Regions from separate parts of the Lysinibacillus sp. FSL P4-0201 genome, predicted to be linked through region 1. Evidence: a T-box and tRNA genes for the amino acid it is inferred to sense, from the RefSeq annotation. Region 1 holds a T-box; the other holds one or more tRNA genes.
What was found. The T-box of region 1 lies ahead of serS (serine--tRNA ligase). A T-box ahead of a tRNA ligase gene usually reads a tRNA of that ligase, here a tRNA-Ser.
Positions count from the first base shown of each region.

Region 2: it has a tRNA-Ser gene. The T-box ahead of serS (serine--tRNA ligase) is inferred to sense a tRNA for this amino acid. The anticodon was not compared.

Region 1 covers NZ_CP151995.1:27,652-32,972, forward strand. The annotation lists gene MKY76_RS00105 (PLP-dependent aminotransferase family protein) at 1-1,090, opposite strand, end outside; gene pdxS (pyridoxal 5'-phosphate synthase lyase subunit PdxS) at 1,193-2,077, shown strand; gene pdxT (pyridoxal 5'-phosphate synthase glutaminase subunit PdxT) at 2,079-2,642, shown strand; T-box leader at 2,692-2,911, shown strand; gene serS (serine--tRNA ligase) at 2,987-4,267, shown strand; gene MKY76_RS00125 (sigma 54-interacting transcriptional regulator) at 4,409-5,321, shown strand, end outside.
Region 2 covers NZ_CP151995.1:3,552,429-3,557,749, reverse strand. The annotation lists gene nadB (L-aspartate oxidase) at 1-13, opposite strand, end outside; gene MKY76_RS17830 (cysteine desulfurase family protein) at 114-1,184, shown strand; rRNA gene rrf (5S ribosomal RNA) at 1,463-1,578, shown strand; tRNA gene MKY76_RS17820 (tRNA-Val) at 1,589-1,664, shown strand; tRNA gene MKY76_RS17815 (tRNA-Thr) at 1,668-1,743, shown strand; tRNA gene MKY76_RS17810 (tRNA-Lys) at 1,751-1,826, shown strand; tRNA gene MKY76_RS17805 (tRNA-Leu) at 1,844-1,928, shown strand; tRNA gene MKY76_RS17800 (tRNA-Gly) at 1,965-2,039, shown strand; tRNA gene MKY76_RS17795 (tRNA-Leu) at 2,045-2,133, shown strand; tRNA gene MKY76_RS17790 (tRNA-Arg) at 2,142-2,218, shown strand; tRNA gene MKY76_RS17785 (tRNA-Pro) at 2,228-2,304, shown strand; tRNA gene MKY76_RS17780 (tRNA-Ala) at 2,321-2,396, shown strand; tRNA gene MKY76_RS17775 (tRNA-Met) at 2,425-2,498, shown strand; tRNA gene MKY76_RS17770 (tRNA-Ile) at 2,506-2,582, shown strand; tRNA gene MKY76_RS17765 (tRNA-Ser) at 2,598-2,690, shown strand; tRNA gene MKY76_RS17760 (tRNA-Met) at 2,744-2,818, shown strand; tRNA gene MKY76_RS17755 (tRNA-Asp) at 2,822-2,897, shown strand; tRNA gene MKY76_RS17750 (tRNA-Phe) at 2,956-3,031, shown strand; tRNA gene MKY76_RS17745 (tRNA-Gly) at 3,037-3,110, shown strand; tRNA gene MKY76_RS17740 (tRNA-Ile) at 3,112-3,188, shown strand; tRNA gene MKY76_RS17735 (tRNA-Asn) at 3,193-3,269, shown strand; tRNA gene MKY76_RS17730 (tRNA-Ser) at 3,280-3,370, shown strand; tRNA gene MKY76_RS17725 (tRNA-Glu) at 3,373-3,444, shown strand; gene MKY76_RS17720 (ABC transporter ATP-binding protein) at 3,588-4,382, opposite strand; gene MKY76_RS17715 (iron ABC transporter permease) at 4,398-5,321, opposite strand, start outside.

The DNA of each region.
Region 1 (5,321 bases):
GATTGAGATGCTTTGCAAAATGCCCATCACCCATAAAATTTGCCACAATATGCTGATCAAAACGAGGCACGGTTGATGAGTAATAATTAAAGACATCGTTATAAGTAGCAAGTAGTTTAGGTGGAAGTACTAAATAAGCTACTCGCAAGGATGGCATTAAAGATTTAGTAAAAGTACTCATGTAAATAACTTTATCGTTTCGATCTAATGCGTGTAGGGCAGGAATTGGTTTTCCAGCATAACGAAATTCCGAATCATAATCATCCTCAATAATATAACGAGAGGTGCTTTGTGCCGCCCAATTTAAAGCTTGTGCTCGTCTTGTAGCAGATAATACAGCCCCAGTTGGGAATTGATGTGAGGGTGTAATATACACAACATTAGCATTTGTTTTTTCCAGATCATGAATAATTATGCCCTCTTCATCAACTGCAATTGGATAAACTTTTCGTTTATGCTGCGAAAACATTCGATGGACGGCAGGGTATCCTGGGTTTTCTAATGCAAAGCTGGTGTCCTCACTAAAAAGACGGAGAATCATAGGGAGGAGCTGCTCCGTCCCTGAACCAATAACAATTTGTTCAGGGTGGCATACAACACCACGGGATTGATATAAATAATTAGCAATCTCTGTGCGTAAAGACAGTTCACCTTGTGGTTCCCCTGTTAATAATAGCTCCTTTGAGGTATCGTCAAAAAGCTCTTTTGCATACTTTCTCCATGTTTGAAATGGAAAAGCATCGATATCAATAGATCCTGGATTAAAATCGATTTTGTAAGACTTTTTCTTAGTATATTCATTAATGGACGCCATAGTATCTTGTTGAATGTAGGGCAGTTCATCTATTTCTTCTACAAAATAGCCAATACGTGATTTGGACATAATATAGCCTTCAGCTAAAAGCTGAGCATAGGCAATTTCAATTGTTGTTTGGGAAATGTTTAAAAAATCAGCTAATTTTCTTTTTGAAGGCAGTTTTTCTCCTACAGTTATTTTTTTAGAAATAATAGCTTCTTTAATACCGTTATAAAGCTGATCATAAAGCGGTTTATCACTATCTCTTTCAAGCTGGAATAAAAGCATATCCATGATCTGGAACCTCCTGACCCTGTAAATATTTTAAAAACTGGATATTTTGATATGGTCAATTTCTATTATACTAAACTTCATCATAAAGGTGGAGGTTAGAAAATGAAACAAACAGGTACAGAGCTAGTAAAGCGTGGAATGGCAGAAATGCAAAAAGGCGGCGTCATTATGGATGTCATTAATGCAGAGCAAGCAAAAATTGCAGAAGCTGCAGGTGCTGTAGCAGTTATGGCATTAGAAAGAGTACCGTCAGATATTCGGAAAGCAGGTGGCGTTGCACGCATGGCCGATCCTCGTATTGTTGAGGAAGTGATGGGGGCTGTAACTATTCCTGTGATGGCCAAAGCACGTATTGGTCATATTGTTGAAGCACGTGTCTTAGAAGCAATGGGTGTTGATTATATTGATGAAAGTGAAGTTTTAACACCAGCAGATGAAGAGTACCATTTATTAAAAAGTGAATACACAGTACCGTTTGTGTGTGGCTGTCGCGATTTAGGGGAAGCAGCCCGTCGTATCGGGGAAGGTGCCTCGATGTTACGAACTAAAGGTGAACCAGGTACAGGGAATATTGTGGAGGCCGTTCGCCATATTCGTAAAGTAAATGCACAGGTTCGTAAAGTCGTAGGAATGACAGAGGATGAAGTAATGACAGAGGCGAAATTACTAGGAGCTCCTTTCGAGTTATTAAGAGAAATTAAACGTCTTGGTCGTTTACCAGTAGTAAACTTCGCAGCAGGAGGAGTGGCAACGCCTGCTGATGCAGCCTTAATGATGGAACTTGGAGCTGATGGCGTTTTCGTTGGTTCAGGTATTTTTAAATCTGAGAACCCTGAAAAATTTGCACGTGCCATTGTAGAGGCGACTACTCATTATAAAGACTATAAGCTTATTGCGGAAATATCAAAAGAGCTCGGAGTGCCAATGAAGGGGATTGATATTGCACAGCTTGGACACAACGAGCGTATGCAAGAGCGAGGTTGGTAGCATGAAGCGAATTGGTGTATTAGCATTACAAGGAGCAGTTCGTGAGCATATACAAATGTTAGAAGCTCTTGGTTGTGAAGCAATTCAAGTAAAACAAAGAAAGGATTTAGGAAACCTAGATGGACTTGTGTTACCAGGTGGAGAAAGCACAACAATGAGAAAATTGCTGGATCGATTTGATCTGCTAGAGTCAATTCGTGGACTTGCACAGCAAGGATTACCGATGCTTGGTACATGTGCGGGATTAATTTTATTAGCCAAGGATCTAATTGAAGATGAACCACATTTGGCTGTGATGGACGTGACTCTAGCAAGAAACTCATATGGACGTCAGGTGGATAGCTTCGAAGTACAACTAGATATTCCTAAAGTAGGTGTTGGGATTCCAGCAGTATTTATTCGTGCACCTCATATTGAAGCGGTAGGTAAAGGTGTAGAAATTCTTGCACAACATGAAGGGAAAATAATCTTGGCACAAGATGGCCATTTATTGGGTTGTTCGTTTCATCCCGAATTAACAGAGGATACACGAATTCTTGAATATTTTGTAACCTCTATGGTATGACTTGCAAAATTTGTTTTCATATAGTACAGTATGGTTAAATTTTAAATAACTGAACACGATGATGGGAAGTAGTAGCAAGCACGTTTTTTTTAGAGAGTCAGCGGTTGGTGGAAGCTGATAAAAGCACTTGTGAATCCGTCCTGGAGTTGCACAGTCGAAGTGAATGAAGTAGGCTGTAGCCGGCTGAAATGCCGTTATGAAATAAGTGGATTAGGCAGAAATATGTCTAGTCAATTAGGGTGGCAACGCGGGTAGCTCTCGTCCCTTTTTAGGGATGAGGGCTTTTTTGTGTTCATTTCGCTGCAACGATTTTCCATCATGAAGAAACTATTGGAGGTATGAAGATGTTAGATATTAAACGCGTCCGTGAGAATTTCACGGAAATTAAAGAGATGTTATTAACACGTAATGAAGACTTGGGAAACTTAGATGACTTTGAAGACTTAGATGCAAAACGTCGTGAATTGATTGCCAAAACAGAAGAATTAAAAGCAGAACGCAATAAAGTATCTGAACAAATCTCAGTTATGAAACGCAACAAAGAAAATGCTGATGAAGTCATTGCTCGTATGCGTCAGGTTGGCGATGAAATTAAAGAATTAGATGTACAATTAAATAATGTTGAAGAACGCTTTAAAGATATGATGATGCGTTTACCAAACATCCCACATGAATCTGTACCAGTAGGCACAACAGAGGACGACAATGTTGAAGAATATACGTGGGGTGAAATTCCGACATTTGATTTTGATATTAAAGCACACTGGGACCTTGCTACGGATTTAAAAATTGTAGACTTTGAACGTGGCGCGAAAGTAACAGGTAGCCGTTTCTTATTCTATCGTGGTCTTGGTGCTCGTTTAGAACGAGCATTAATGACATTCATGATGGATTTACATGCAGAGGAGCATGGTTACGAGGAAATGCTACCACCTGTCATTGTTAATCGAGATAGCCTAACAGGTACAGGGCAACTTCCGAAATTTGAGGAAGATGTATTCAAATTAGAGGAAACAGATTATTTTATGATTCCAACTGCAGAAGTACCAGTAACGAACTTCTATCGAGATGAGATTTTACCGGCTGAAGCTTTACCACAAGGCTTTGCAGCGTATAGTGCTTGCTTCCGTTCAGAAGCGGGATCTGCAGGTCGTGATACACGTGGTTTAATTCGTCAACACCAGTTCAATAAAGTAGAATTAGTACGTTTTGTAAAACCAGAGGAGTCATACGAACAATTAGAGCTACTAACAAGTCATGCAGAAAAAGTATTACAATTACTAGGCTTACCATATCGTAAGTTAAAAATGTGTACAGCTGATTTAGGTTTTACTGCAGCGAAAAAATATGATTTAGAAGTTTGGATTCCTGCACAAAACATGTACCGTGAAATTTCTTCTTGCTCTAACTTTGAGGATTTCCAGGCACGACGAGCAAATATCCGCTTCCGTCGTGAGCCAAATGCAAAACCAGAATATGTGCATACATTAAACGGCTCAGGTCTTGCCATTGGCCGTACAGTTGCTGCTCTTCTAGAAAACTACCAACAAGCTGATGGCAGCGTAGTAATTCCTGAAGTTTTAAGACCTTATATGGGCGGTAAAGAAGTAATCGCACCAAAATAAACAACAGATAAAGCTATTTTAGACAATTCCTTTATGGATGTTCTAAAATAGCTTTTTTGTGTTGCTAAAATTGAAATCTCTCATAATTTTTGAAAATTCGTTATAATGGGTAATATTCATGGGGACAAGGGGGAGAAATTCATGGAATTGCAACAATTTGCACAGGCTTTCAGTGAATTTGATAATGTTTTAATTACAGATGATAAAGGCTGTGCAATCTTTTATGATTTAGCAGATTTAAATATATTATTGGAAATCGGCTTAACACCAGATGAATTTTTTCACAGCACAGTGACTGATAATTATCAAAATTTATCACCTGAGACAAGTACTGTTTTTCAAGTCATACAAACAGGGCAGCCAGTTTTATACTATGAACAACAACTGACAACATTGAACGGTTTTAGTTATTTATCACTGAGTTCGACCTATCCCATTATGGAGCATGGAAAAGCCATTGGTGCCATTGAATTTTCAAAACATTTTTATGAAACTAAGCAAATTAAATACTTAGATAATTTCCTGGGACATAAATTATATCGAGATAATCATACAACCTATCGTTTAGAGGATTACATTACAACAAACGCCGAAATGAAAACTCAACTTGAAAAGGCACGTCGTAGTGCTCAAAAAAGTGCACCAGTTTTACTAACTGGGGAAACTGGAACTGGGAAAGATATAATCGCACAAGGCATACACAATGAAAGTGAACGCTATACAAAGCCGTTTATTACTTTGAACTGCTCAACATTAACAGAGGATAATATATTTACTCAGCTATACGGCTCGGACAATGAAGCAAAAAGTGGAAAGTTACAGGAGGCTAATGGAGGGACGCTACTCATTGACCACCTTAATTTATTGGATATATCTTTGCAAGCGAAACTTTTACATGCGGTAGATATAAAAGTGTTAAATGGTGAGCCCTTGGATATACGGTATATTACTACTGTCAATGAAGATGTGGACAAACTATTAGCTGAAAAAAGGCTACGCGAGGACTTATTTTATCGCTTAAATGTTCTTCAAATTGATTTGCCACCGCTAAGAT
Region 2 (5,321 bases), 1.1 Mb from region 1:
TCTTTACATCCATCGTTATACCTTCTTTACAGTTGTCTTGACACTTATCTTTACATAAAATATAAAAGAAAACAAGACCTGATGAACAAGAGAGGAAGAAGACGATGATTTATATGGATTATGCTGCAACATCACCTATGATGAGGGAATCTCTTGAGGCATATGTAGAGGTGGCACAACGGTATTATGGAAATAGTGCGAGTTTGCATGATTTAGGCGGACAAGCTTTTTATTTTGTCCAGCAATCAAGGGAGGTTGTAGCCCAAGCCCTAGGTGTAACTAGTGATGGCGTAATTTTTACGGGTAGTGGAACAGAAGGAAATCTCATAGCCATCTTGTCGTTAGCGCTAGCCTCAAAAAAAGGAAAACACATTATTTCATCTCAAGCTGAGCATACGTCAGTGCATGCGGCTTTGAATACACTTGAGAAAAAGGGCTTTACTGTAACAAAATTACCTTTGCAGAAGGATGGTTGTGTTGATCTGGGGCAATTGCAACAAGCAATCCGGGAAGAGACTGCTTTGATTACCATTCAACATGTCAATTCTGAAATTGGTTCAATCCAGCCTGTAGAGAAAATCGTAAAGATGGCAAGAAAATCAAATATATTCTGTCATGTTGATTGTGTACAATCATTTGGCAAACTAGCTATACCAAAAGGGGTAGATGCGATTACCATCTCGGCTCATAAAATAGGCGGACCAAAGGGCTGTGGTGCTATATATCTGAACCCTGCAATCAGAGTACCTGCATTAACACCAGGTTTGACACATGAGAGGGGTCTTAGAGGGGGGACATTAGATACTCCTGCAATCGTGGCCTTTGCCGCGGCAATTGAAAACTATCAATATGAATTGCAACATTATGAAACGCTAAGAAATTATTTTGAAAATAATTTACCTGAAAAATGTCAGCTCGTTGAGTGTAAACAGCAACTACCTAATATTTGTGGGGTAATGATGGAAAAAGTAGAGGGGCAATATGTTCTTTTAAAGTTAAATGAGGCGGGAATCTGTATCTCTACAGGAAGTGCATGTGATATTCATAGTGAATCGGGAACAAAGGCTATTCTATCAATGGGGTTCTCTTTGGAAGCGGCACGCCAATTTTTTAGAATATCTTTTGGTCCTTCCACTACACTTGAGGATATTGTAAAATTAAAAATAGAGCTTTCAAATATTTAACGAAAAGACGAGTGAAGGATTATCTATATTCTTCACTTGTAGTGAAATAGATTATAAGTTAATAATATCGGCCAAATAAAATAATTGTTTTCTTTTGAACCAACAATTGCTATAATATTTTGCAGGGCAATATTTTCTCTTACTTAACAAAAATATCTTTAAAAAGTAATAATTTCTTTTTTTTATAAAAAAGTATTGCACAATGTTAGAAAACGTTATACAATAATTCTTGTCTTGAAGGACAGGTAAACAACTTCAAAACAAGATACATAACAAAGTCTAGTGATGATGGCAAAGAGGTCACACCCGTTCCCATACCGAACACGGAAGTTAAGCTCTTTAGCGCCGATGGTAGTTGGGGGCTTCCCCCTGTGAGAGTAGGACGTCGCTAGGCATAATACCCAGGAGGATTAGCTCAGCTGGGAGAGCATCTGCCTTACAAGCAGAGGGTCGGCGGTTCGAGCCCGTCATCCTCCACCATATGCCGGTTTAGCTCAGCAGGTAGAGCAACTGACTTGTAATCAGTAGGTCGTGGGTTCGATTCCTATAGCCGGCACCATTTTTTCGAGCCATTAGCTCAGTTGGTAGAGCATCTGACTTTTAATCAGAGGGTCGAAGGTTCGAGTCCTTCATGGCTCACCATTTATAAATAATAATAAGCGGGTGTGGCGGAATTGGCAGACGCACTAGACTTAGGATCTAGCGCCGCAAGGCGTGGGGGTTCGACTCCCTTCACCCGCACCATTATTTTCATTGCCAGATAAAAAAGCTTATGCACATGCGGAAGTAGTTCAGTGGTAGAACACCACCTTGCCAAGGTGGGGGTCGCGAGTTCGAACCTCGTCTTCCGCTCCAAATGTGCCGGGGTGGCGGAACTGGCAGACGCACAGGACTTAAAATCCTGCGGTAGGTGACTACCGTACCGGTTCGATTCCGGTCCTCGGCACCATTTTAAATGCGCCCGTAGCTCAATTGGATAGAGCGTCTGACTACGGATCAGAAGGTTATGGGTTCGACTCCTGTCGGGCGCGCCAAAAGAACAACGGGAAGTAGCTCAGCTTGGTAGAGCACTTGGTTTGGGACCAAGGGGTCGCAGGTTCGAATCCTGTCTTCCCGACCATTTCCAAAAAGATTATGGGGCCTTAGCTCAGCTGGGAGAGCGCCTGCCTTGCACGCAGGAGGTCAGCGGTTCGATCCCGCTAGGCTCCACCATAAGTAAATTAACCAGTATAAAGATCCTGGCGGCGTAGCTCAGCTGGCTAGAGCGTACGGTTCATACCCGTAAGGTCGGGGGTTCGATCCCCTCTGCCGCCATCTTAAAGGACCTTTAGCTCAGTTGGTTAGAGCAGACGGCTCATAACCGTCCGGTCGCAGGTTCGAGTCCTGCAAGGTCCACCATTTATATATTGTAACGGAGGTATACCCAAGTCTGGCTGAAGGGATCGGTCTTGAAAACCGACAGGCGGGTAACACCGCGCGGGGGTTCGAATCCCTCTACCTCCTCCAGTTTTAAATTTTTATAAATGGTGCTTTAAAAACTCGAAACAACATAAAATTATCGCGGGGTGGAGCAGTGGTAGCTCGTCGGGCTCATAACCCGAAGGTCGTTGGTTCAAATCCGGCCCCCGCAACCAAAAGGTCCCGTGGTGTAGCGGTTAACATGCCTGCCTGTCACGCAGGAGATCGCCGGTTCGATCCCGGTCGGGACCGCCATTTTTAAAATAAAAGTCATGAGAAGCAAAAAAGTGAGCAAGCTTAGCATGGACGAAATGGGTCAGTAGCTCAGTTGGTAGAGCATTAGATTGAAGCTCTAAGTGTCGGCGGTTCGATTCCGTCCTGACCCACCATTTATGCGGGTGTAGTTTAATGGTAAAACCTCAGCCTTCCAAGCTGATGTCGTGGGTTCGATTCCCATCACCCGCTCCAAGGGCCTATAGCTCAGCTGGTTAGAGCGCACGCCTGATAAGCGTGAGGTCGATGGTTCGAGTCCATTTAGGCCCACCATTATTCCGAAGTAGCTCAGTTGGTAGTAGCACCTGACTGTTAATCAGGTTGTCGCAGGTTCGAGTCCTGCCTTCGGAGCCATTTTTATTTTGGGGAAGTACTCAAGAGGCTGAAGAGGCGCCCCTGCTAAGGGTGTAGGTCGGGTAACCGGCGCGAGGGTTCAAATCCCTCCTTCTCCGCCATGGGCCCGTTGGTCAAGTGGTTAAGACACCGCCCTTTCACGGCGGTAACACGGGTTCGAATCCCGTACGGGTCATACTAAGTGCAGTAGATGAATTTACATCTACTGCACTTTTTAATTTACTTGATATTTAGATTTATAACATAGCTATAATAAATGAAAGCCTACACAGAATGATTAAACTGTGTAGGCTTGTTTGTTGTTTTTTAAATTAGTGATTAAATTTTTCGTCCTTTTCCATATGGGATGCAAAGAGGTGTACCAAAGATTGGATCTGTCGTCATTTGGCAATCAAGGTCAAACACATGATTAACTAAATCAGTGGTCATAATTTCTTCTGGTTTCCCTTGACGATAGACACCACGGTCACGCACTGTAATAATATGATCGGCATAGCGACAAGCAAGATTAATATCATGTAGTACCATAATAATAGTTCGCTTTTGCTGTTGGTTCAATTCGAATAGTAAATCTAAAACGTCTATTTGATGAGTTAAATCTAAGTATGTCGTAGGCTCGTCTAAAAGAATGATATCTGTATCTTGAGCAAGCGTCATAGCTATCCAAGCACGTTGACGTTGTCCTCCTGATAGCTCATCTACTGGTCTATCTTGTAAATGCTCTGTACCTGTAGCTTTTAAAGCGCTTAAAACGATTTCTTCATCCTTTTCAGTCCACTGTTGTCGCCAACTTTGGTAAGGATAGCGACCTTGTTTCACAAGTTGTAGGACAGTTAAGCCTTCTGGTGCAACAGGAGATTGAGGAAGAATAGAGAGGTTTTTAGCCACTTGTTTTGTAGATAATTTAAAAATATCCTCACCGTCTAATAAAACGGAGCCTTTTTTAGGTTTTAATAATCGAGCAATGGAGCGTAAGAGTGTGGATTTACCACAGCCATTCGCTCCGATTAATACAGTAATTTCATTCAAAGGAATAGATAAATTGAGATCTTCGATAATATTGAAATCACCATAACTTAATGTTAGAGATTTGGTTAATAAAGATTCAGTCATGTAGTATAGACTCCTTTATTTTTTAGGGTTTCTAAATAATAAATAGATAAAGTAAGGAGCACCGATAGCAGCAGTAAAGACGCCTGCGGGTACTTCTAATGGGCTAAATGCTGTACGACCTATAATATCTGCAACCATTACAAGCAATGCACCAATTGCTGCGGATGCCGGAATAAGTACACCGAACGATGAACCAACAATGCGTCGTGCAATATGAGGAGCCATTAATCCTACAAACCCAATAGCACCAGCAAATGCTATGGCACTCGCTACTAAACTGGAGCATAATAGAATTAAGTAAAGGCGTGTTTTTTGAACAGGCTGCCCTAGGCTTGATGCTGTATCATCACCTAATTCTTGAACATTTAACTGCCGAGTAATAAAAAAGGTGATAAGTAGAAGTACAAAAATCAATGGAACAACGATTTGTACTTGATCCCAATCCGAACTTTTGACACTACCCGTAATCCATTTATTCGCTTCACTTGCTTGATAAATTGGGCCGATAATCATTAACATTGTAGTAACTGCTTGCATGAATGCCGACACGCTAATACCGATTAAGACAAGACGATTTGGTGTGACACCATCTTTCCAAGCAAATAGGTAGACTATACATCCGACGATAGTAGCACCTATGAATCCTGCTAATGGCAACCACTCTATACTAACTGTTAAAGAGTGATTAGAATCACTGAAAATGGCTAAGAAACCAACAACCGCTGCCCCACCACCAGCAGATATGCCGATTATATCAGGTGAGGCAAGTGGATTTTTAATGATTCCTTGTAAAACTGCACCTGCGACGGCTAACGCCATTCCAGCAAACAAGGCCATGAAAATTCGAGGCATTCGAAAATCAATAATAATCAGTTGATCAAAATCTGAGCCGTAACCAAAAAAAGCTTGTAAAACTTTAAATGGATTGATGAATGAATC